Regions from separate parts of the Ancylobacter novellus DSM 506 genome, predicted to be linked through region 1. Evidence: predicted binding sites of a transcription regulator. Region 1 holds the regulator's gene; each other region holds the start of a gene.
The links. The regulator LexA, encoded in region 1, represses DNA repair genes until DNA is damaged. The targets are predictions, from matches to a motif close to TGTTCNNNNTGTGTTCNG.
Positions count from the first base shown of each region.

Region 1 (7,065 bases):
AACATCTCTACCTGCGCCTCCTTCATCGTCGCCGGCGCCGGCGTGCCGGTGGCCAAGCACGGCAACCGCGCGCTGTCCTCCAAGTCCGGAGCCGCCGACGTGCTGATGGCGCTCGGTGTGAAGATCGATCTCGCCCCGGAGCAGATCGCCCAGTGCATCCGGGAAGCCGGCATCGGCTTCATGTTCGCCCCGGCACATCATCCGGCGATGAAGCATGTCGGTCCGAGCCGGGTGGAGATGGGCACGCGCACCATCTTCAACCTGATCGGCCCGCTGTCGAACCCGGCCGGCGTCACCCGGCAGATGGTCGGCGTGTTCGCGCGCACCTGGGTTGAGCCGATCGCCGAGGTGCTGCGCACGCTCGGCTCCACCCGCTCCTGGGTGGTGCACGGCTCGGACGGGCTCGACGAGATCACGACCACGGGACCGACCTATGTCGCCGAGCTGAAGGACGGTACGATCCGCTCCTTCGAAATCGCCCCCGAGAGCTTCGGCATCGCCCGCGCGGCGCCCGAGGCGCTGAAGGGCGGCGACGGCGCGGCCAATGCGCTGGCGCTGCGGGCGGTGCTGGCGGGCGAGCCGAGCGCCTATGCCGATGTCGCCCTGCTCAACGCCGCCGCCGCACTGGTGGTAGCCGGCAAGACGAATGAGATCGGCGAGGGACTGGAGATCGCCCGCGCCAGCCTCAAGGGGGGCCATGCCGAAGCGGCGCTCGACCGCCTGATCGCGGTCTCGTCGCTGGTAACGGCGGAGTAACGGACAGACATGGCCGACATTCTCGAGCGCATCGCCGCCTATAAGCGCGAGGAGATCGCGGCCGCCAAGCAGGCGCGCCCGCTCGTCGAGGTGCGCGCCGCCGCCGAGGCCGCCGACGCGCCGCGCGGCTTCCTGAAGGCCATCGAGGCGAAGATCGCCGCCGGCCGCACCGCGCTGATCGCCGAGATCAAGAAGGCGAGTCCGTCCAAGGGGCTGATCCGTCCCGATTTCGATCCGCCGTCGCTTGCCGCCGCTTATGAGGCCGGCGGCGCGGCGTGCCTGTCGGTGCTCACCGACACGCCGTCCTTCCAGGGCGCGCCGGAATATCTCGTCGCGGCGCGGGCCGCCTGCGCGCTGCCGGCGCTGCGCAAGGATTTCATGCACGACACCTATCAGGTGTTCGAGGCGCGCAGCTGGGGCGCCGACTGCATCCTCGTCATCATGGCCTCGGTCGACGACGCGCTGGCGCTCGACCTCGTCGAGACGGCGCATGGCCTCGGCATGGATGCCCTCGTCGAGGTGCATTCGGATGACGAGCTCGACCGCGCGCTGAAGCTCCCGGCGAAGCTGGTCGGCATCAACAACCGCGACCTTCGGACTTTCGAAGTCACGCTCGCCACCTCCGAACGGCTGGCGCCGCGCGTCCCGGCCGACCGGGTGATCGTCGGCGAGAGCGGCATCTTCACGCCGGATGACGTCGCCCGCCTCGCCAAGGTGAACATTGACACCATCCTCGTTGGCGAGAGCCTGATGCGGCAGGCCGACGTGGCGGCGGCGACCCGCGCCCTGCTCGCCCCTCCTGCCCTGCGCGCCGCAGGCTGAGCGATGGCGGACGAACCCCGCCTGACCCATCTCGACGCCGCCGGCGCCGCCAACATGGTCGACGTCGCCGACAAGGCCGTCACCGACCGCATCGCCGTCGCCGAGGGCGCGGTGCGGATGAAGGCCGAGACGCTCGACCTCATCCTTTCCGGCAACGCCAAGAAGGGCGACGTCATCGGCACGGCGCGCCTCGCCGGCATCATGGCGGCCAAGCGCACGCATGAACTGATCCCTCTCTGCCACGCGTTGCTGCTCTCCAAGGTGGCGGTGGAGATCGAGCCCGATTCTGCCCTGCCCGGCCTCGTGGTGCGGGCGACGGTGCGCACCACCGGCCAGACCGGCGTGGAGATGGAGGCGCTCACCGCCGTCTCCGTCGCCTGCCTCACCGTTTACGACATGGCCAAGGCGGTCGATCGCTTCATGCGCATCGAGAATGTGCGGCTGCTGGAAAAATCCGGCGGCCGTTCCGGCCACTGGCAGGGCGAGTAGCACATCATGGCCCTGATGCCCGTCGAGGAGGCGCTGGCCCTCCTGCTCGCCGCCGCCGGGCCGATTGGCAGCGAAAATGTCCCGCTGGAGGAAGCCGCCGGCCGGGTGCTCGCCGCCCCGGTGATCGCCCGCCGCACCACGCCCGGCGCTGACGTCTCGGCGATGGACGGCTATGCGCTGCGCGCCGCCGACGCTGCTACCGTCCCCGCTACGCTGCGGCTGATCGGCGAATCCGCCGCCGGCCGGCCCTTTGCCGGTACGGTCGAGCCGGGCACGACGGTGCGCCTGTTCACCGGCGCGGTGGTTCCCGATGGCGCCGACGCCATCGTCATCCAGGAGGACACGCGCCGCGACGGCGATCTCGTCACCATGAACGAAGCGCCCACACCCGGCCGGCATATCCGCCCTGCAGGCGGCGACTTCGCCAGTGGCGAGACGCTGCTGGAGACCGGCCACAAGCTGCGCGCCCGCGACCTCGCGCTGGTCGCCGCCGCCGATGTCGCCGAGGTGAGCGTCGCACGCCGTCCCCGCGTGGCCCTGCTCTCCACCGGCGACGAACTGGTGCGGCCCGGGACGGGCGCTCGGGCCCATCAAGTTATCGTCTCCAACATCTATTCCATCGCCGCGCTCGCGCGGGCTGCCGGCGCCGAGGTCACGGATCTCGGCGTGCTGCCCGACGAGATGGCGGCGACGCAGGCCGGCATGCGCGCGGCGCTCGACGGCGGTTTCGACGTGCTGGTGACCACCGGCGGCGCCTCGGTCGGCGACCATGACCTCGTCGCCCCGGCGCTCACGGCGCAGGGCGTCACCCTCGCCGTGCACAAGATCGCCCTGCGCCCCGGCAAGCCGCTGATGTTCGGACGCAGCAGGCGGACGCAAGTCCTTGGATTACCGGGCAACCCGGTCTCCGCCCATGTCTGCGCCACGCTCTTCCTCCTGCCCCTTCTGAAGAAGCTGCAGGGGCTCGACGTGCCGGCGGCGACCGAACTCCAGCCGGCCATCCTTGGCAGTGACGTGAAGGCCAACGAGCAGCGCATGGATTTCATGCGCGCCGAGATCGTCGGCCGCGAGGGCGGCCTGCCCGTGGTGCGCCCCCTGCCCGTGCAGGACAGCTCCATGCTGCGCAACCTCGCCCGCGCCGACGTGCTGCTGGTGCGCCGCCCGCATGCGCCGCCTGCCAAGGCCGGGGAACCCTGCGAGATTCTGCCGCTCGAGGATTGACCCCGCCGCCCGCTGCCTGTGTGCTCGCTTATCGATTTATCGCGGGGAACAGGGCGGATGGAGATCAACATTCCCGAGGTGCTGGCCGAGGTGACGGCCGCCTTCGAGCGTTACGAGAAGGCGCTGGTCGGCAACGACGTCGAGGCGCTCGATGCGCTGTTCTTCGAGGCCCTCACCACCATCCGCTATGGCGGCGGCGAAAACCTCTACGGCATAGAGGAAATCCGCGCCTTCCGCGCCGCCCGCTCGCCGGTCGGGCTGCAGCGCACGCTCGAAGGCACCGTCCTCACCTCCTATGGCCGCGACATGGCGGTGGCCTCCACCCTGTTCCGCCGGAACAGCGCACCCGGCCGCGTCGGTCGGCAGATGCAGACCTGGATGCGCACGCCGGAAGGCTGGAAGGTGGTCGCCGCCCATGTCAGCGTCATCGACGATCCCGCCGCCAAATGAAACACTTGGTGAAGCCCGGCATGCCCGCTATTGATGCGTGAGGCGGTCCGGCTTTCGGCCGTCTCCAGGTCGTCAGTTCGCGCATGTCCGTGCTGCCTGTCCGCTTCCCGCTCGAACCGCCCGCCGGCGCCGGCCGGCGGGGCCGCGTGACGCGCGCGGAGGAGTTGCGCATTCAACTCGCCGACGAGATCACCCGCGGCACGCTGCCACCGGGCACTGCGCTGGACGAGACTGCGCTCGCCGCCCGCTTCGGCGTGTCGCGCACGCCGGTCCGCGAGGCGCTGCGCGAGCTCACCGCCTCCGGCCTGGTCGACGCCCGTCCGCATCGCGGCGCGGTGGTGGCCCGTCCGAGCGTCGAGCGGCTGCAGAACATGTTCGACGTGATGGCCGAACTCGAGGCGCTCTGCGCCGGCCTCTCCGCACTCAACATGACGCCGCCGGAGCGCCGCCAGCTCGAACAGCTGCACGCCGACATGAGCGACTTCATGCGGCAGGGCGAGTTCACCGCCTATCGCGAGGCGAACGAACAGTTCCACAACTCGATCTATGCCGGCAGCCACAACGAGTACCTGATCGAGATCACGATCGGCACGCGCCGGCGGCTCTCGCCCTTCCGCCGGGCGCAGTTCCGCGCGCTCGGGCGCCTCGCCCTCTCCCACACCGAGCACGATCAGGTGGTGACGGCGATCCTGCGCGGCGACCGCGACGGCGCCGCTGCGGCCATGCGCAGCCATATCGCCATCGTCCACGACGCCTACGAGCAATACGCGCAGACGATCTGATTCGGCCCCGGCGCCCCTGTTTGGAGGCCAAAGAGGCGCTCGCCGGGCGAATTCAGCCGCTCAATGGCCGATTTCACCGCTTTTACACGCGTTTAGCGATCCCTTTACCCATTGTGGAACACAATAAGAACGTATAGTCTTTGTTCGCGATTTGTTTCATTCCGGCGACGCCGGCCAGACGGGATTCTCAGGATGCTCACCCGCAAACAGCATGAGCTGCTCCTGTTCATCAACGAGCGTCTGCAGAAGGACGGCGTGCCGCCTTCCTTCGAGGAGATGAAGGAGGCGCTCGACCTCAGGTCGAAGTCCGGCATCCACCGGCTGATCACGGCGCTGGAGGAGCGCGGCTTCATCCGCCGCCTGCCGAACCGGGCGCGGGCGCTGGAGGTGATCCGCCTCCCCGAGGACGCGCAGCCGCCCAAGCCTGCCGCTCGCCCCTTCGCCCCCAACGTCATCGAGGGCAATCTCGGCCGCGTGCGCCCCTCCGAAGACAGCGAGGATGTGCGCCGCTCGGTGCCGATCCCTGTCATGGGCCGCATCGCCGCCGGCACGCCGATCTCGGCCATCCAGTCGCGCGACCACACCATCAGCATGCCGCCGGAAATGCTGGCTGGCGGCGAGCATTTCGCGCTGGAAGTGCGCGGCGATTCCATGGTCGAGGCCGGTATCCTCGACGGCGACCTGGCGCTGATCCGCAAGACTGATTCCGCCAACACCGGCGAGATCGTGGTGGCGCTGATCGACGACGAGGAAGCCACTCTCAAGCGCCTGCGCCGCAAGGGCGCCTCGGTGGCGCTGGAGGCGGCGAACCCGGCCTATGAGACCCGCATCTTCGGCCCCGACCGCGTGCGCATCCAGGGCAAGCTGGTCGGCCTGTTCCGGCGCTACTGAGGAGCGTTCGCCGGCCGCTCCGAGGCACTTTCGCCAACCATGTCGTCGAGCGGATCGCGCGACCTTGCCGTTGCGCGCGCGACGGCCGGTTTGCCGGCTTGAGCCGCGCCGGTGATGGGCTGCAGTCTCGCGGCAGCATTGGTCGTCGCAACTCGCGGCGGGGCAGCCTGCCAGGGCCGGCCGCCATAGGGCGCGTTGGCCGAGACGAGCCGCAGTTCGCCCTCCTCCGTCCGATAGCCGGCCACCCCGCCGCCCGCCTTGCGCGGATCGAGATGGATGACCGTCGCCGCGCATTCGGAAGGCGCCGTGAAGGGCGTCACCAGCACGCGGGCAAGGCGGCAATCGTCCTCCAGCGAATCCGGATGCCGCGACAGGGCAACGAGCGCGCCGCCGACGAGCGGCAGTGTGCAGCCGAGCGGATCGCAGGCAGCCGCCTGTATCAGCTCTTTCGAGCCGGCGCGCGCGCGGTCGCCGTCGGCGCTCAGCCACTGCTCCACCGCGAAGCGGTCGGCAAGACCGCTCGTGCGGTCACCCATGACGGCGAGCGCGCCGTCCGGCCCACGCACGGCGACGGTGCGCGCTTCGCCATCGACGAATAGGTCGGGCCGCGGCTCGCGCGCGGCGATCCACAGCGCGAGGATGGCAAGCACCGGAGCCAGCAGGATCAGCCGCGTGCGGGAGAGGCAGAGCGCCATCAAGGCGAGGCTGAGCAGCACGAGGCTCGCCATCGGCATGGCGGATACGCCGCGATCCGCTCCAGGGATACGTGCGACGAAATCGGCGATGTCGCGCATCAGGTCGATGCCCCAGCCCATCAGCCGCCAGGCCCGATCGTCCCAGCCGAACGGCATCAGCACCGCGCCGACCAGGCCCGCGGGCATGACGATGAAGGAGACGGCCGGCATGGCGGCGAGGTTGGCGATCAGGCTCAGCGGCGCCAGCCGTTGGAAATGGAACGCCGCATAGGGCGCGGTGGCGAGACCGGCGGCGAGCGAAGCCAGCACCAGCGCCGCGACATAGCGGGCCGGCCGACGCAGCCAGACGGCGTCCTCCGCCGTGCCCGGCGGCGTGGTCACGAAATGGCCGTACCGCTCATAGGCGGCGATGAGCGCCAGCGTGGCGGCGAAGGACATCTGCGCGCCGGGATCGAGCACCGCCCAAGGGGTGAGCGCCAGCACCGCAAGCGCCGCCACCGCCAGCGTGCGCAAGGTGAGCGCCGGACGGCCGAGCACGATGCCGGCGAGCACGATCAGCGTCATCACATAGGCGCGCTGGGTGGCCAGTTCGGCGCCGGAGAGCAGCAGATAGAACGTCGCCGACAGCGCCGCCGGCACCGCCGCCCAGGCCTTGATCGGATAGCGCAGCGCGAGATCGGGAAACAGCGCCAGCAGGGCCCGAGCTAGGAAGAACACGGTGGTCGCAACCAGTGCCATGTGCAGGCCGGAAATGGAGAGGATGTGCGACAAGCCGGCGACGCGCATGCTCTCCTCGATCGGCTCCGCCACCGCGTCGCGCAGCCCGGTGACCAGCGCCACCGCCACCCCGCCCTCCTCGCCCGGCAAGGCGGCGCGGATGCGCGCGGCGATAGCGTGCCGCGTGCCGTCGAGCCAGGTCGTCAACGCCAGACCGGCCGGCGCGATCACAGGCGCCGGAA
Region 1 covers NC_014217.1:1,898,120-1,905,184, forward strand. Annotated here, with positions in the region: gene trpD (anthranilate phosphoribosyltransferase) at 1-756, shown strand, start outside; gene trpC (indole-3-glycerol phosphate synthase TrpC) at 766-1,578, shown strand; gene moaC (cyclic pyranopterin monophosphate synthase MoaC) at 1,582-2,067, shown strand; gene SNOV_RS09105 (molybdopterin molybdotransferase MoeA) at 2,074-3,288, shown strand; gene hpxZ (oxalurate catabolism protein HpxZ) at 3,346-3,738, shown strand; gene SNOV_RS09115 (GntR family transcriptional regulator) at 3,822-4,520, shown strand; gene lexA (transcriptional repressor LexA) at 4,713-5,411, shown strand; gene SNOV_RS09125 (ComEC/Rec2 family competence protein) at 5,405-7,065, opposite strand, start outside.

Region 2 (7,065 bases), 2.2 Mb from region 1:
GCCACCTGCTGGCCGGCGCGCTCCTGGTTGAGCCACAGGCGGATCTCGACGCCTTCCTCGAACTCCAGCGTCTCGATCGCCTCGACGTCGGAAAGCGCGCCGATCACGCCCTCGGTGAGGCTGAAGCCGTAGCCGAAATCCTCGAGGTCGCTAGGCGTCGCCATCATCACGGCATAGGTCGAGCCGTTATGCACGATGGCGACGGGCGTCTCCTCGGGGATCGCCCGCTCGCCCGCCTTCGCTCCCGACGAGGAGACGGCAAGGCGCGAGACGCGGACGACCGGCGGGATCATCAGTCTCCTCCGCTCACTCCGCCGCGACGGCGATGCGCCGGCTCTGGCGGGCGAAGTCGTCATAGTCCTCCTGCCACTCGGACGGGCCGTTCGAGCGGGCGATCTGCACCGCCGTGACCTTGAACTCGGGGCAGTTGGTGGCCCAGTCGGAGAAGTCCGTGGTCACCACATTGGCCTGCGTGCCCGGGTGGTGGAAGGTGGTGTAGACGACGCCCGGCGCCACGCGGTCGGTGATCTCCGCGCGCAGCGTGGTGGAGCCGGCGCGGCTGTCGATGCGCACCCAGTCGCCGTCGCGCACGCCGCGCTGCTCGGCGTCGTGCGGGTGGATCTCCAGCACGTCCTCCGGATGCCAGGCGACATTCGCCGTGCGGCGGGTCTGCGCGCCGACATTGTAGTGCGAGAGGATGCGGCCGGTGGTGAGCAGCAGCGGGAAGCGGGCGCCGGTGCGCTCGTCGGTCGGCACGTATTCGGTGACGACGAACTTGCCCTTGCCGCGCGCGAACCCGTTGATGTGCATGATCGGCATGCCCTCGGGATTGGCGTCGTTGCAGGGCCACTGCACCGAGCCCATCTCGTCGAGCTTCTTGAAGGAGACGCCGGCAAAGGTCGGGGTCAGCGCCGCGATCTCGTCCATGATCTGCGCGGGGTGGGTGTAGTTCCAGTTCAGGCCGATGGCGTTGGCGAGGAGCTGGGTGACCTCCCAGTCGCCATAGCCGTTCTTCGGCGCCATCACCTTGCGCACGAGCTGGATGCGGCGCTCGGCATTGGTGAAGGTGCCGTCCTTCTCGAGGAAGGTGCAGCCCGGCAGGAAGACATGCGCGTAGTTGGCGGTCTCGTTCAGGAACAGGTCCTGCACGATCACCAGCTCCATGGCCGCGAGGCCCGCGGCGACATGCTTGGTGTCCGGGTCGGACTGGAGGATGTCCTCGCCCTGGATGTAGATCGCCTTGAAGGTGCCGTCGACGGCCGCGTCCAGCATGTTCGGGATGCGCAGGCCAGGCTCGGGATCGAGCGGGGTGCCCCACATCGCCTCGAAGGTGGCGCGGGTGGCGTCGTCGGAGATGTGGCGGTAGCCCGGCAGCTCGTGCGGGAACGAGCCCATGTCGCACGAGCCCTGCACGTTGTTCTGACCGCGCAGCGGGTTCACGCCGACGCCGCGGCGGCCGATATTGCCGGTCGCCATGGCGAGGTTGGCGATCGCCATGACGGTGGTCGAACCCTGCGAGTGCTCGGTGACGCCGAGGCCGTAATAGATCGCCGCATTGCCGCCGGTGGCGTAGAGCCGGGCGGCGCCGCGGATCAGCTCGGCCGGCACGCCGGAAAGCTTCTCGACCTCTTCCGGCGAGTGGCGCGCATCGGCGACGAACTCGGCCCAGTCCTGGAACTCGTCCCAGTCGCAGAACTGGCGGACATATTCCTCGTTCACCAGCCCCTCGGTGACCACGACATGCGCCAGCGCGGTGACGATGGCGACGTTGGTGCCGGGCTGCAGCGGCAGGTGGAACTCGGCCTTGATGTGCGGCGACTTGACGAGGTCGATGCGGCGCGGATCGACGACGATCAGCTTGGCACCCTCGCGCAGGCGCTTCTTCATGCGCGAGCCGAAGACGGGGTGGCCGTCGGTCGGGTTGGCGCCGATCACCATGATGACGTCGCTGTCCTCGACCGAGTCGAAGTCCTGTGTGCCCGCCGAGGTGCCGAAGGCCTGGTTCAGGCCGTAGCCGGTCGGCGAGTGGCAGACGCGGGCGCAGGTGTCGACGTTGTTGGTGCCGAAGCCGGCGCGGATGATCTTCTGGACGAGATAGGCTTCCTCGTTGGTGCAGCGCGAGGAGGTGATGCCGCCGACCGCCTTGCGGCCGTAGCTGTCCTGGATGCGCTTCAGCTCGAAGGCGGTGTGGTTGATCGCCTCCTCCCACGAGACCTCGCGCCACGGGTCGGTGACCTTGGCGCGGATCATCGGCTTGGTGATGCGGTCCTGATGGGTGGCGTAGCCCCAGGCGAAGCGGCCCTTGACGCAGCTATGGCCGCGATTGGCCTTGCCGTCCTTCCACGGCACCATGCGCACCACTTCCTGGCCGCGCATCTCCGCCTTGAAGGTGCAGCCGACGCCGCAATAGGCGCAGGTGGTGACCACCGAGTGCTCGGGCGTGCCGATCTCGATCAGGCGCTTCTCGGAGAGGGTGGCGGTCGGGCAGGCCTGCACGCAGGCGCCGCAGGACACGCATTCCGAGGTGAGGAAAGCTTCCGACTGGCCCGGCGAGACGCGCGAGCCGAAGCCGCGGCCGGAAATCGTCAGCGCGAACGTGCCCTGCACCTCTTCGCAGGCGCGGACGCAGCGGTTGCAGACGATGCACTTGGCCGGGTCATAGGTGAAATAGGGGTTGGACTCGTCCTTCGGCATGACGAGCTCGGAGGTGGGGGCGAAGTGGTTCGCGCCCTCCATGCCGTAGCGCACCTCGCGCAGGCCGACCGCGCCGGCCATGTCCTGCAGCTCGCAGTCGCCGTTGGCGGCGCAGGTCAGGCAGTCCAGCGGGTGGTCGGAGATATAGAGCTCCATCACGCCCTTGCGCAGCTGGGCGAGACGAGGCGTCTGGGTGTGGACCTTGATGCCCGGCGCCACCGGCGTGGTGCAGGAGGCCGGCGTGCCGTTGCGGCCCTCGATCTCGATCAGGCAGAGGCGGCAGGAGCCGAACGCCTCCAGGCTGTCGGTGGCACAGAGCTTGGGGATCTGCGTCCCCATCTCCATCGCCGCGCGCATGATGGAGGTACCCTCGGGCACCGTCACTTCCATGCCGTCGATGGTGAGCGTCACCATCTTGTCGGTCTTGGGAGCGGGTGTTCCGTAGTCGATCTCATGGACGAGGGACATGGTGGCTCCTCACTCGGCGGCTTCGAGGTGGCGCGGCGGCGCGCCGAAATCCTCGGGGAAATGGTTCAGCGCGCTCAGCACCGGATATGGGGTGAAACCCCCGAGGGCGCAAAGCGATCCAAGCTTCATGGTCTGGCAGAGGTCGGTGAGCGTGGCGAGGTTCGCCTCGACGCGCTGGCCGGCCATGATGCGGTCCATCAGTTCGACGCCGCGCGTCGAGCCGATGCGGCAGGGCGTGCACTTGCCGCAGCTCTCCACGGAGCAGAACTCCATGGCGAAGCGCGCCATCTTGGCGAGGTCCGTGGTCTCGTCGAACACGACGATGCCGCCATGGCCGATCAGCGCGTCCTTGGCCGCGAAGGCCTCGTAGTCGAAGGGCAGGTCGAACTGCCAGGTCGGCACATAGGCGCCGAGCGGGCCGCCCACCTGCGCCGCTTTGACCGGACGGCCGGAGGCGGTGCCGCCGCCGATGTCGTTGATCAACTCGCCCAGCGTGATGCCGAAGGCGGTCTCGAACAGGCCACCGAACTTCACGTTGCCGGCGATCTGGATCGGCATCGTGCCGCGCGAGCGGCCCATGCCGAAATTGGCGTAGAACTCGCCGCCATCGGCCAGGATATGCGGCACGGCGGTCAGCGAGAGCACGTTGTTGATGACGGTCGGCTTCTGGAACAGGCCCTTATGCGCCGGCAGCGGCGGCTTGGCGCGGACCACGCCGCGCTTGCCTTCCAGGCTGTCGAGCAGCGCCGTCTCCTCGCCGCACACATAGGCGCCGGCGCCCATGCGCACTTCCATGTCGAAGCTGTACTGCGAGCCGGCGATGTTGACGCCGAGCATGCCATGGGCGCGGGCGACCTCGATCGCCTTCTCCATCGCCCAGATGGCGTGGGGATATTCCGAGCGGGTGTAGACGAAGCCCTTGGTGGCGCCCACCGCGATGCCGGCGATGGTCATGCCCTCGATCAGCTCGAAGGGGTCGCCTTCCATGATCATGCGGTCGGCGAAGGTGCCGCTATCGCCCTCGTCGGCGTTGCAGACGATGTACTTGCGGTCGGCCTTGGCGTCCGCCACCGTCTTCCACTTGATGGCGGTGGGGAAGCCGGCGCCGCCGCGGCCGCGCAGGCCGGACTTCTTGACTTCCTCGATGATCTCCGCCGGGCCGAGCGCAAGCGCGCGCTCGAGGCCCTTATAGCCGCCATGGGCGCGGTAGTCGGCGTAGGAGGCGGGATCGATGATGCCGCAGCGCGCGAAGGTGAGGCGCGTCTGCTTGGCGAGGAAGGGGTGCTCCTCCGGCTTGCCGATGCGCAGCGCGTGGTCGCCGCCGGTCAGGAAGCCGGCCGCGAACAGGCCCTCGACGTCCTCCTCGGCCACCGGGCCATAGGCGATGCGGCCTTCCGGCGTCACCACCTCGATCATCGGCTCCAGCCACAGCATGCCGCGCGAGCCGTTGCGCACGATCTCGATCGGCTGGCGGCGGGAAAGCGCCGCCGCCTCGATGGCCGCAGCCACCTCGTCGGCGCCGCAGGCGATGGAACAGGCGTCCTTGGGAACGTAGATACGAACGCTCACGACTGCGCCTCCGCGATCAGCGCGTCGAGGCGACGCTCGTTGAGCCGGGCCACGATCCTGCCGTCCAGCATGGCGGACGGCGCGGTGGCGCACAGGCCGAGGCAGTAGATCGGCTCGACGGTGACGCGGCCATCGGCCGTCGTCTCGCCGAGCTTGCAGCCGAGCCGGTGCTCGGCATGGTCGGCCAGCGCATCGCCGCCCGCCGCCTGGCAGGCCTCGGCACGGCAGAGCTTCAGCACATGGCGGCCGGCCGGCTCGTGGCGGAAATCATGATAGAAGGTGACCACGCCATGGACTTCGGCGCGGGAGATGTTCAGCATCTCGGCGAGCATGGGCACGACGGCCTCCGGCACATAGCCGAAGGTTTCCTGCACCGCATGGAGCATCGGCATCAGCGGGCCTTCGAGGTGAGAGAATTCCTCGATCACCGCGCGGGCGCGCTCTTCGCTCCAAGGTTCGTAATGCGGCATTTTCTCCCGTGCCTTCTTTTGGATTTTTCCAAACGAAAGGATCGTACGCGGCGAAACTGAAATCAATTCAGGTGTTCCGTGCCTTGATAGAATTCTTCTATCGAAAAGGTGCCGTGCCGCTACGGCGCATTCCGCTGCGTCATTCGCGGCAAATGTTCGCTAAATGTTCTTGACGCGGCGCCGATAGACCTTAATCTGGCACCATCCGCGGAGGCATTCGGCGAGGGGCGGGAATGGTCCAGCGCGTGGCGACGGTGGCGTTCGAGGGTGTCGAGGCACGCCCGGTCGACGTTCAGGTGCAGGTTTCCCCGGGCCTTCCGGCCTTCAACCTCGTGGGGCTCGCCGACAAGGCGGTGACCGAGGCCAAGGAGCGGGTGCGTGCCGCGCTCATCGCCTCCGGCCTCGCGCTGCCGGCGCGGCGCATCACCGTCAATCTCGCCCCCGCGGACCTGCCGAAGGAAGGCAGTCATTATGATCTGCCTATCGCGCTCGGGCTGATGGCGGCCATCGGCGCCCTGCCGGCGGACGCGCTCGACGGCTTCACCGTGGTCGGCGAGCTGGCGCTCGACGGGCGCATCGCCCCGGTCGCCGGCGTGCTGCCCGCCGCCATCGGCGCCAATGCACGCGGCCATGGGCTGATCTGCCCCGCCGCCTGCGGCCCGGAAGCCGCCTGGGCGAGCCCGGACATGCCGGTGCTGGCGCCCCTCTCCCTGATCCAACTGGTCAATCACTTCGCCGGACGGCAGATGCTCTCGCGCCCGGAGCCGCGGCTGGAGCCGGGCACGTCGGTTCTGCCCGACCTCGCCGAGGTGAAGGGCCAGGAAGTCGCCAAGCGCGCTCTGGAGATCGCCGCCGCCGGCCGGCACAACCTCCTGCTCTCAGGCCCGCCGGGGGCCGGCAAGTCGATGCTGGCGCAGCGCCTGCCCTCCATCCTGCCGCCGCTCACCCCGGGCGAGCTGCTCGAAGTCTCGATGATCGCGTCGGTCGCCGGGGCGCTGCAGGGCGGGGCGCTCACCAGCCGGCGGCCGTTCCGCGCCCCGCACCATTCCGCCAGCATGGCGGCGATGGTGGGCGGGGGCATGCGGGCAAGGCCCGGCGAGGTCTCCCTCGCCCATAACGGCGTGCTGTTCCTCGACGAATTGCCGGAATTCGCCCCGGCGGTGCTGGATTCGCTGCGCCAGCCGCTGGAAACGGGGGAAGCGGTGATCGCCCGCGCCAATCACCGCATCTCCTATCCCGCCCGCTTCCAGCTGGTCGCGGCGATGAACCCCTGCCGCTGCGGGCGTGCCGGCGAACCCGGCCACAGTTGCGCGCGCGGCCCGCGCTGCGCCGCCGAGTATCAGGGCCGGCTGTCCGGCCCCTTCCTTGACCGGGTGGACCTGCATCTCGACGTGCCCTCGGTCTCCGCCGTCGACCTCGTGCGCCCCGGCCCCACCGAACCGAGCGCCGCGGTCGCCGCCCGCGTCGCCGAGGCGCGGGCGCTCCAGCGCGAGCGCTTCCTCGCGCTCGGCCGTCCCGATCTGTTCACCAATGCCGAGGCCAGCGGCCCGATCCTGGAGGAGATCGCCGCGCCCGACGCCGCCGGCACCGCGCTGCTGACCGAGGCGGCGCGGATCATGCGGCTGTCGGCGCGCGGCTATCACCGCGTCATGCGGGTGGCGCGCACGTTGGCCGATCTTTCCGGAGCCGAAACGGTCAGCCGCGGCCATCTCGCCGAGGCGCTGGCCTACCGCACCGCCGCCGACCGCACCGCCGCCGCGGCGTAAGGGCCGGGCCGTGGCGGGAGGACCTGCCTCGGCCGGAATGCCGACCCTTCTGTTGGCACTCTTTGGACGGTCTTATCGCGAGGGTGAGACAGGGAACT
Region 2 covers NC_014217.1:4,066,952-4,074,016, reverse strand. Annotated here, with positions in the region: gene fdhD (formate dehydrogenase accessory sulfurtransferase FdhD) at 1-293, opposite strand, end outside; gene fdhF (formate dehydrogenase subunit alpha) at 307-3,162, opposite strand; gene SNOV_RS19150 (formate dehydrogenase beta subunit) at 3,172-4,731, opposite strand; gene SNOV_RS19145 (formate dehydrogenase subunit gamma) at 4,728-5,201, opposite strand; gene SNOV_RS19140 (YifB family Mg chelatase-like AAA ATPase) at 5,435-6,967, shown strand.
Region 2: SNOV_RS19140 (YifB family Mg chelatase-like AAA ATPase) is a predicted target of LexA. The motif match lies at 5,355-5,372, and genes of this name have one in related genera.

Region 3 (7,065 bases), 490 kb from region 1:
ATTGGCGACCAGCCGAGCCTTTTTGATCTCGTCGCGGTAGAGCTCGACGATGCCGTAGACGGCCTCCTGCTGCAGCTCCAGCGCCTGGTGCGGGTGGCCATACCACTGCTCATAGGCGCCGGCGTCGCGCAGCCGGAAATCGGCCGAGAGGTCGACCACCTTCACATGCGGCGCGCTCTCGAACACCTGCTTGATGACGAGCTGCGTCGTACCGTGCGGCAGCGCGCAGAAGACGAGGTCGACCCCGCTCCACTCGACTTGCTCGATGGTGATCAGGTCGGGCAGCTTGAACGGCGCGAATTGCGGGAACACGCTCGCCATGGGCTGGCCCGCCTTGCGGTCGGCGGTCAGCGCGACGATCTCGACGCGCGGATGGCGCAGCAGCAGGCGGACGAGCTCCGAGCCGGTGTAGCCCGAGGCCCCGAGGATGGCGATCCGTGCCTTGCTGTCGCTCATGGCGGCAATCCCTGCAATGTTCCCGGCAAACCGCAAGGCTCTCGCTGCGGAGCCCTCGCGCATGGAGGAGCGCCATTACACCTTCTGCATGTCCGGCGGAAGACGCGATGCGCGCGCGCATCGCATGGCGGATGCGCGGGTTTCGCAGGAACTGTCGCACGCGATGGGACTTACCTCCCCGCCTGCCGCGCGGTGCCCTACCCTGCCCGGCCGCCTTGTGGAGTATCGCGTCATGTATCCCTTCGACCTCTTCCCGCTGTCCCTCGACCTCGCCCGCCTCGGCCTCGACGCGCAAGAGGTGGTGGCCGAGCGGATGACGAAGCTGGCGCGCGGCGACCTCGCCGCCGGAATCGAGGCGGTGCGGATGGTGACGGAGAAGACCCTGGCGCTCGGCGAGGCCAACGCCCATCTCGCCTCCGCCGCCGCTTCCGGCAAGCTCGACCGGGCGGCGCCGCAGATCGTCGCCCTCTACCGCCGGAAGGTGCGGGCGAACCGGAAGCGGCTGCGCAAGCGCTGAGGATTGGCGAGCGCCTGCACGCCTTGCTCACGATACGCCGTCATCCTGAGGTGCGAGCGCAGCGAGCCTCGAAGGATGGTTGCTACAGCGCGCCCGGACGAGCATCCTTCGAGGCCCGGCGAGACGCCGGGCACCTCAGGATGACGGCGCGTTGGCGAGCGCGCCTCGCCCGAGCCGCCCCGATATGTTCACGGAGCGTTCCGGTTTGGGCTTGCGCCTGCCATAGTGCTGGTGCACACCGAATCATCGCCCGAGAGATCCGAGCCGAAATCCCGCCCATGTCGAATGCCGACGACCTCTTCTCCGCCGCTCCTCCCGCCCCGCGCCCGGCCCGTCCGACGGCGAAGGCTGCCGCGCGCGGCGAGGCACCGCCCCCGGCAGAGAACGGCTACACCGCCGCGCATATCGAGGTGCTGGAAGGGCTGGAGCCGGTCCGCCGCCGGCCGGGCATGTACATCGGCGGCACCGACGAGAAGGCGCTGCACCACCTCTTCGCCGAGGTGATCGACAACTGCATGGACGAGGCGGTGGCCGGCCATGCCAGCTTCATCGATGTCGAGCTGACCGAGGACGGCTTCCTCGCCGTCACCGACAACGGACGCGGTATCCCGATCGAGGACCACCCGAAATATCCCGGCAAGTCGGCGCTGGAGGTGATCCTCACCACGCTGCATGCCGGCGGCAAGTTCGACTCTAAGGTCTACGAGACCTCGGGCGGCCTGCACGGCGTCGGCGTCTCCGTGGTAAACGCGCTCTCCGACGTGCTGGAGGTCGAGGTCGCGCGCGGGCAGATGCTGTACCGCCAGACCTATTCGCGCGGCCTGCCGCAGGGGCCGATCCAGGAGGTCGGCCGGGTGCTGAACCGCCGCGGCACCCGCGTGCGCTTCCATCCCGACGCGCAGATCTTCGGCGAGGGCGCCCGGTTCAAGCCGGCCCGCGTGTTCAAGATGGCGCGCTCCAAAGCGTACCTCTTCGGCGGCGTCGAGATCCGCTGGAGCTGCGACGCCTCGCTCGTCGCCGGCAGCGAGATCCCGGAAAAGGCGGTGTTCCGCTTCCCCGGCGGCCTCAAGGATTATCTCGCCGCCGACATCGAAGGCCACACGCTGGTCCACCCGGATGTTTTCGCCGGCAAGACCTCGCGCCCCGGCGGCCATGGCTCGGCGGAATGGGCGGTGGCGTGGCTGGGCGATGCCGACGGGGCCATCTCTTCCTATTGCAACACCATCCCGACCGCCGAGGGCGGCACGCATGAGGCGGGGCTGCGCTCGGTGCTGCTCAAGGGCCTGCGCGACCATGCCGAGCGTACCGGCAACACCAAGCGCGCCTCAATCATCACCACCGACGACGTGATGGCCGGCTGCGCCGCCATGCTCTCGGTCTTCGTGCGCGAGCCGGAATTCCAGGGCCAGACCAAGGAAAAGCTCGCCACCGCCGAGGCGACCCGCATCGTCGAGGCCGCGCTGCGCGATCCCTTCGACCACTGGCTCGGCGGCAACCCGACGCAGGCCTCGCGCCTGCTCGACTGGGTGATCGAGCGCGCCGACGAGCGCCTGCGCCGCCGGCAGGAGAAGGAAATCTCCCGCAAGACGGCCGTGCGCAAGCTGCGCCTGCCCGGCAAGCTCGCCGACTGCTCGAACAATTCGGCGGCCGGCTCGGAGCTGTTCATCGTCGAGGGCGACTCGGCCGGCGGCTCGGCCAAGCAGGCGCGCGAGCGCCAGACCCAGGCCGTGCTGCCACTGCGCGGAAAGATCCTCAACGTCGCCAGCGCCGGGCGCGACAAGCTCGCGCAGAACCAGCAGCTCGCCGACCTGATGCAAGCACTGGGCTGCGGCACCGGAACGCATTACCGCGAGGAAGACCTGCGCTACGAGCGCGTGATCATCATGACGGACGCCGACGTCGACGGCGCCCACATCGCCTCGCTGCTCGTCACCTTCTTCTTCCGGCAGATGCCGAAGCTGATCGAGAACGGCCACCTCTTCCTCGCCGTGCCGCCGCTCTACCGCATCAGCCAGGGCGCCAAGACGCTCTATGCGCGCGACGAGGCGCACCGCGACGAGTTGCTGAAGAAGGAATTCTCCGGCCGCGGCAAGGTGGAGATCGGCCGCTTCAAGGGCCTCGGCGAAATGATGCCGGCGCAGTTGAAGGAGACCACGATGAGCCGCAAGACGCGCACGCTGCTGCGCGTCAGCATCGAGGAAGCCGAGCGCGCCGCGACCGCCGACATCGTCGAGCGGCTGATGGGCAATAAGCCCGAGAGCCGCTTCGCCTTCATCTCCGAGCGCGCGGCTTTCGCCAGCGAGGAACTGCTGGATATTTGAGGGCTGGTTTCCGCTGGCCCCACCTCATCCTGAGGTGCCCGGCCAACGGCCGGGCCTCGAAGGATGCTCGTCCGGGCGCGCTGTGACGACCATCCTTCGAGGCTCGCTGCGCTCGCACCTCAGGATGAGGGTGCACTATCCCGGCTCTACGGCTTCGCCTTCGGCGGGGATGACGGCTTACGCCCTCACGCCGTCGGTGCCTGCGTATAATGCCGGTCGAGGATGTCCTGGATCGCGCCCTTGTAGCGGTCGCGCGCCACGAGCTTGGCGACCTCGCGGACCTGGCGGCCGCTGCTCAGCTTCATCTCCGCCGAGGCGCCGCTCCAGGTGCCCTGCGCGTGCATGCGGTAGACGCTCATCGGCCGGTTCAGGTAGCCAATGGCGCCGAAGCGGTCGAGGTGGAAGGCGAGGCCCATCTCGCTCAGCCGGTGGCGATAGAGGATGCCGGGCAGTTCCTTCATCAGGTCGCTGCGGAACATGCAGCTCGACAGGTTGGCGATGAGGTTGAGGCTGGGATCGGCGAGGAAATCCGCGGCATCCAGCTTGTTCTTGCGGATGCGGTCCTGGCGTTCCAGCGTGGTGCGGCGCCGGCTGCCGGCCGCCTCCACCTCGATCTTGGAGAACACCATCGAGCAGTCGGGATTGGCTTCGAGGAACGCCACCTGCTTGGCGATCTTGTCGCGGTCGCTCCAGTAGTCGTCGCCTTCGAGAATGGCGAGATAGGCGCCGGCGGCGGTGGCGAAGCTCCGGCGGAAATTGCCGGAGATGCCGCGGTTGATGCCGTCGCCGATGGAGCGCATGCGCCAGCGGTTCTTCTCGCAGTAGCGCTGGACGATCTCCGCCGTGCCGTCGGTCGAGCCGTCGTCGGCGACGACGATGTCCTGGTAGAAGTCGCCGCGCTGGGCCAGCACGCTCTCGATCGCCTCGGCGATGTACTCCGCCTGGTTGTAGCAGACGATGACGCTGGTCACGGTCGGGCAGACATCGTAGCGCCGCAGGATGCGCGCCATGGGCAGCGTCACCGCCTCGCGGTCGGTGATGCGCCCGAGCTTCTTCCCGTCGCGGTCACGGTAGGTCATCAGCACCTCGCCGACGAAGACCGGCGGGTAGCGGTGGAGATATTTCAGGATCAGGTCCCAGTCGACCAGCCGGCGCAGGCTGATGTCGAAGCCGCCGAGCTCCTGGAAGCAGGCCGCGTGGTGCACGAACACACCGAGGTCGATGTAGTTGTCGCGCCTGAGCGCCTCGAGATCGAAGGCTCGGCCGACCACGCGCGGCACGCTCTCCTGGAAGAAGCGGGCGTAAAGGGTGCGCACGCCCTCGTTCATCACGATGCGGCGGGCGAAGGCGTCGAGGAAGCGCGGGTCGACCACATTGTCGGAATCGACATAGGCGATCCACGGGTTGCGCGCCGCCAGCAGCCCGGCATTGCGCGCCGCCGACACGCCGAGATTGCGCGAGAAGCGGATATAGGTGATGCGCCCATCCGCGAACTCGGCGGCGAAGCGCTCGCGCACCAGCGCCTCGGTGCCGTCCGCCGAGCCGTCATCGACGATGATCAGCTCGAAATTGCGGTGCGTCTGGGCGAGGATCGAGCGGATCGAATCCTCGATGATGCCGGCCCGGTTGTAGGTGGCGAGGATGACCGAGAAGGCGATGTCGTCGGCCGCGTCGGTCTGCGGCATGGCCCGCATCGCCCGCCCTTCGTTGCGGCCGAAGCGGACATAGTGCAGCAGCGGGTTCACCCCGGCCGCGGCGACGTCGGGGTTCGCGGAGAGGTAGTGCGCCGCATCGAAATAAGGGGACGGTGCATCGCCCCGTCGCCAGCCGATCTCGAGATAGTGACGCAGAGGCTGGGCATAGGGTCCGATGAACTCGGGATGCTGCTCAAGGTACCAGGCCTCGTCGAACAGCCCGGATTGCCCGACGAGTTCGATGTCCTCGGTCTTCAGTCGGCCCATTTTCTGCACGGTTACCTTGGCTCGGCCCCCGTCGATCAAATGGGGCCTCAAGAAAAGCTCCTGAATAGAGCGTCAATGACGGTCGAAGGCAATACGCGCCGCAAGGCCCAGGAGCAATGCGCCGGTAAATCTTTGCAGCCATGCGGAGAGGCTCGGCCGCTGCGTCAACCCACGGCTGATGGAGCCGGCGAAACCACCCACGAGGCAATTCACGATGGTGCCGCCGACATTCAGCACCAGGCCGAGCAGCATGAACTGGGTGAAGCTGTCGCCGCGCGTGGGATCGACGAATTGCGGCAGGAAGGCCAGCACGAAGATGGCGACCTTCGGGTTGAGCAGGCTCACCAGCACCGCCTCGCGCCACGCCTTCAGGGCCGAGGCCCGGCGTGCCGCGGGCGCGGCGTGGAGGGCGCCGGCACCGCGGATCGCCTGGATGGCGAGATAGACGAGATAGGCGGCGCCCGCCCAGCGCAGCACGGCGAAGGCGCCGGGATGGGTGGCGAGCAGCGCCGCCAGCCCGACCGCGGCGGCGAGCGTGTGCAGGAACACCCCGGCGGCGATGCCGAAGCTTGCGGCGATGCCTGCGCGCGGGCCCGACTTCATGCCTTGCCCGAGGCAGAACAGCATGTCGTTGCCGGGGGTGAGGTTCAGCGCCAGCGCGGCCGGCGCGAAGACCATGAGCGTCTCGACGGGAATGATCACGATGGCCCCATAGCTTCGGGTGCCGTGGCTTCCGGCGCCGGATCGACCGCGACGATCTCCATCGTGCCGACCGGCAGGCTGACCTCGTCGCCGATCCACTTGCCCATCAGCGCGCGGGCGACCGGCGAGATCCAGGCGATGCGCCCCTCGCGCGGCTCCGCCTCGTCCTCGCCGACGATGCGGAAGCGGCGCTGCGCGCCGTCCTCGGCCTCCAGCGTCACCTGCATGCCGAAGGTAATCGCCTCGCCTTCCGCCGGCGGGTCGACCGGCTCGGCATTGGCGCGGCGCGAAGACCAGTAGCGCAGCTCGCGCGAAGCCTGCGCCGCGCCGTCGCGGTCGCCCTTCGCGCCGGCGGCGGCGAGCGCGGCGCGATGGCGCGCCAGCTCGGCCTCGATCAGCGCCAGGCCCCTGCGGGTCACAAGGTTGCGATGCGGGCTGACCGGCCGTTCCGGCAGGCTGTCGGCGCCGCTGTCTTCCTTCACGAATGCGCGGCTCATCGCGCGACCTGCCCTTCCGCACCGCGGTAAGGCCGGCACGCGCCGGAAAGCCCTTGACAGCGGTGAAAACCATTGACTTTCGAGGCGTTATGCATATGGTGCAACGCGTCGTCCGATCCTATCCGACCGATGCGCTCCGCGCGACGACGATCACGCCATCCCCGGCCACGGCCCGGGGCCCCGGCCAGCGGTGCGCAGCCGTAGAATTGACCCCAGATGCCTTTTAACGAACTGGGCCTGAGCGACAAGGTGCTCTCGGCCGTCGCCGATGCAGGTTACACCGAGCCGACGCCGATCCAGGCGCAGGCCATTCCTCATGTGCTCGCCCGCCGCGACGTGCTGGGCCTCGCCCAGACCGGCACCGGCAAGACGGCGGCCTTCACCCTGCCGATGCTCACGATGCTGGAGCAGGGCCGCGCCCGGGCCCGCATGCCGCGCACGCTCATCCTCGAGCCGACCCGCGAGCTGGCCGCGCAGGTGGAGGAGAACTTCACCAAATACGGCAAGAACCACAAGCTGAACGTCGCCCTCCTGATCGGCGGCGTCTCCTTCGGCGACCAGGACGCCAAGCTGCTGCGCGGCGTCGACGTGCTGATCGCCACCCCCGGCCG
Region 3 covers NC_014217.1:1,412,371-1,419,435, reverse strand. Annotated here, with positions in the region: gene argC (N-acetyl-gamma-glutamyl-phosphate reductase) at 1-456, opposite strand, end outside; gene SNOV_RS06765 (hypothetical protein) at 689-973, shown strand; gene parE (DNA topoisomerase IV subunit B) at 1,252-3,294, shown strand; gene SNOV_RS22560 (glycosyltransferase family 2 protein) at 3,480-5,255, opposite strand; gene SNOV_RS06750 (LysE family translocator) at 5,328-5,957, opposite strand; gene greA (transcription elongation factor GreA) at 5,954-6,454, opposite strand; gene SNOV_RS06740 (DEAD/DEAH box helicase) at 6,671-7,065, shown strand, end outside.
Region 3: parE (DNA topoisomerase IV subunit B) is a predicted target of LexA. The motif match lies at 1,159-1,176, and genes of this name have one in related genera.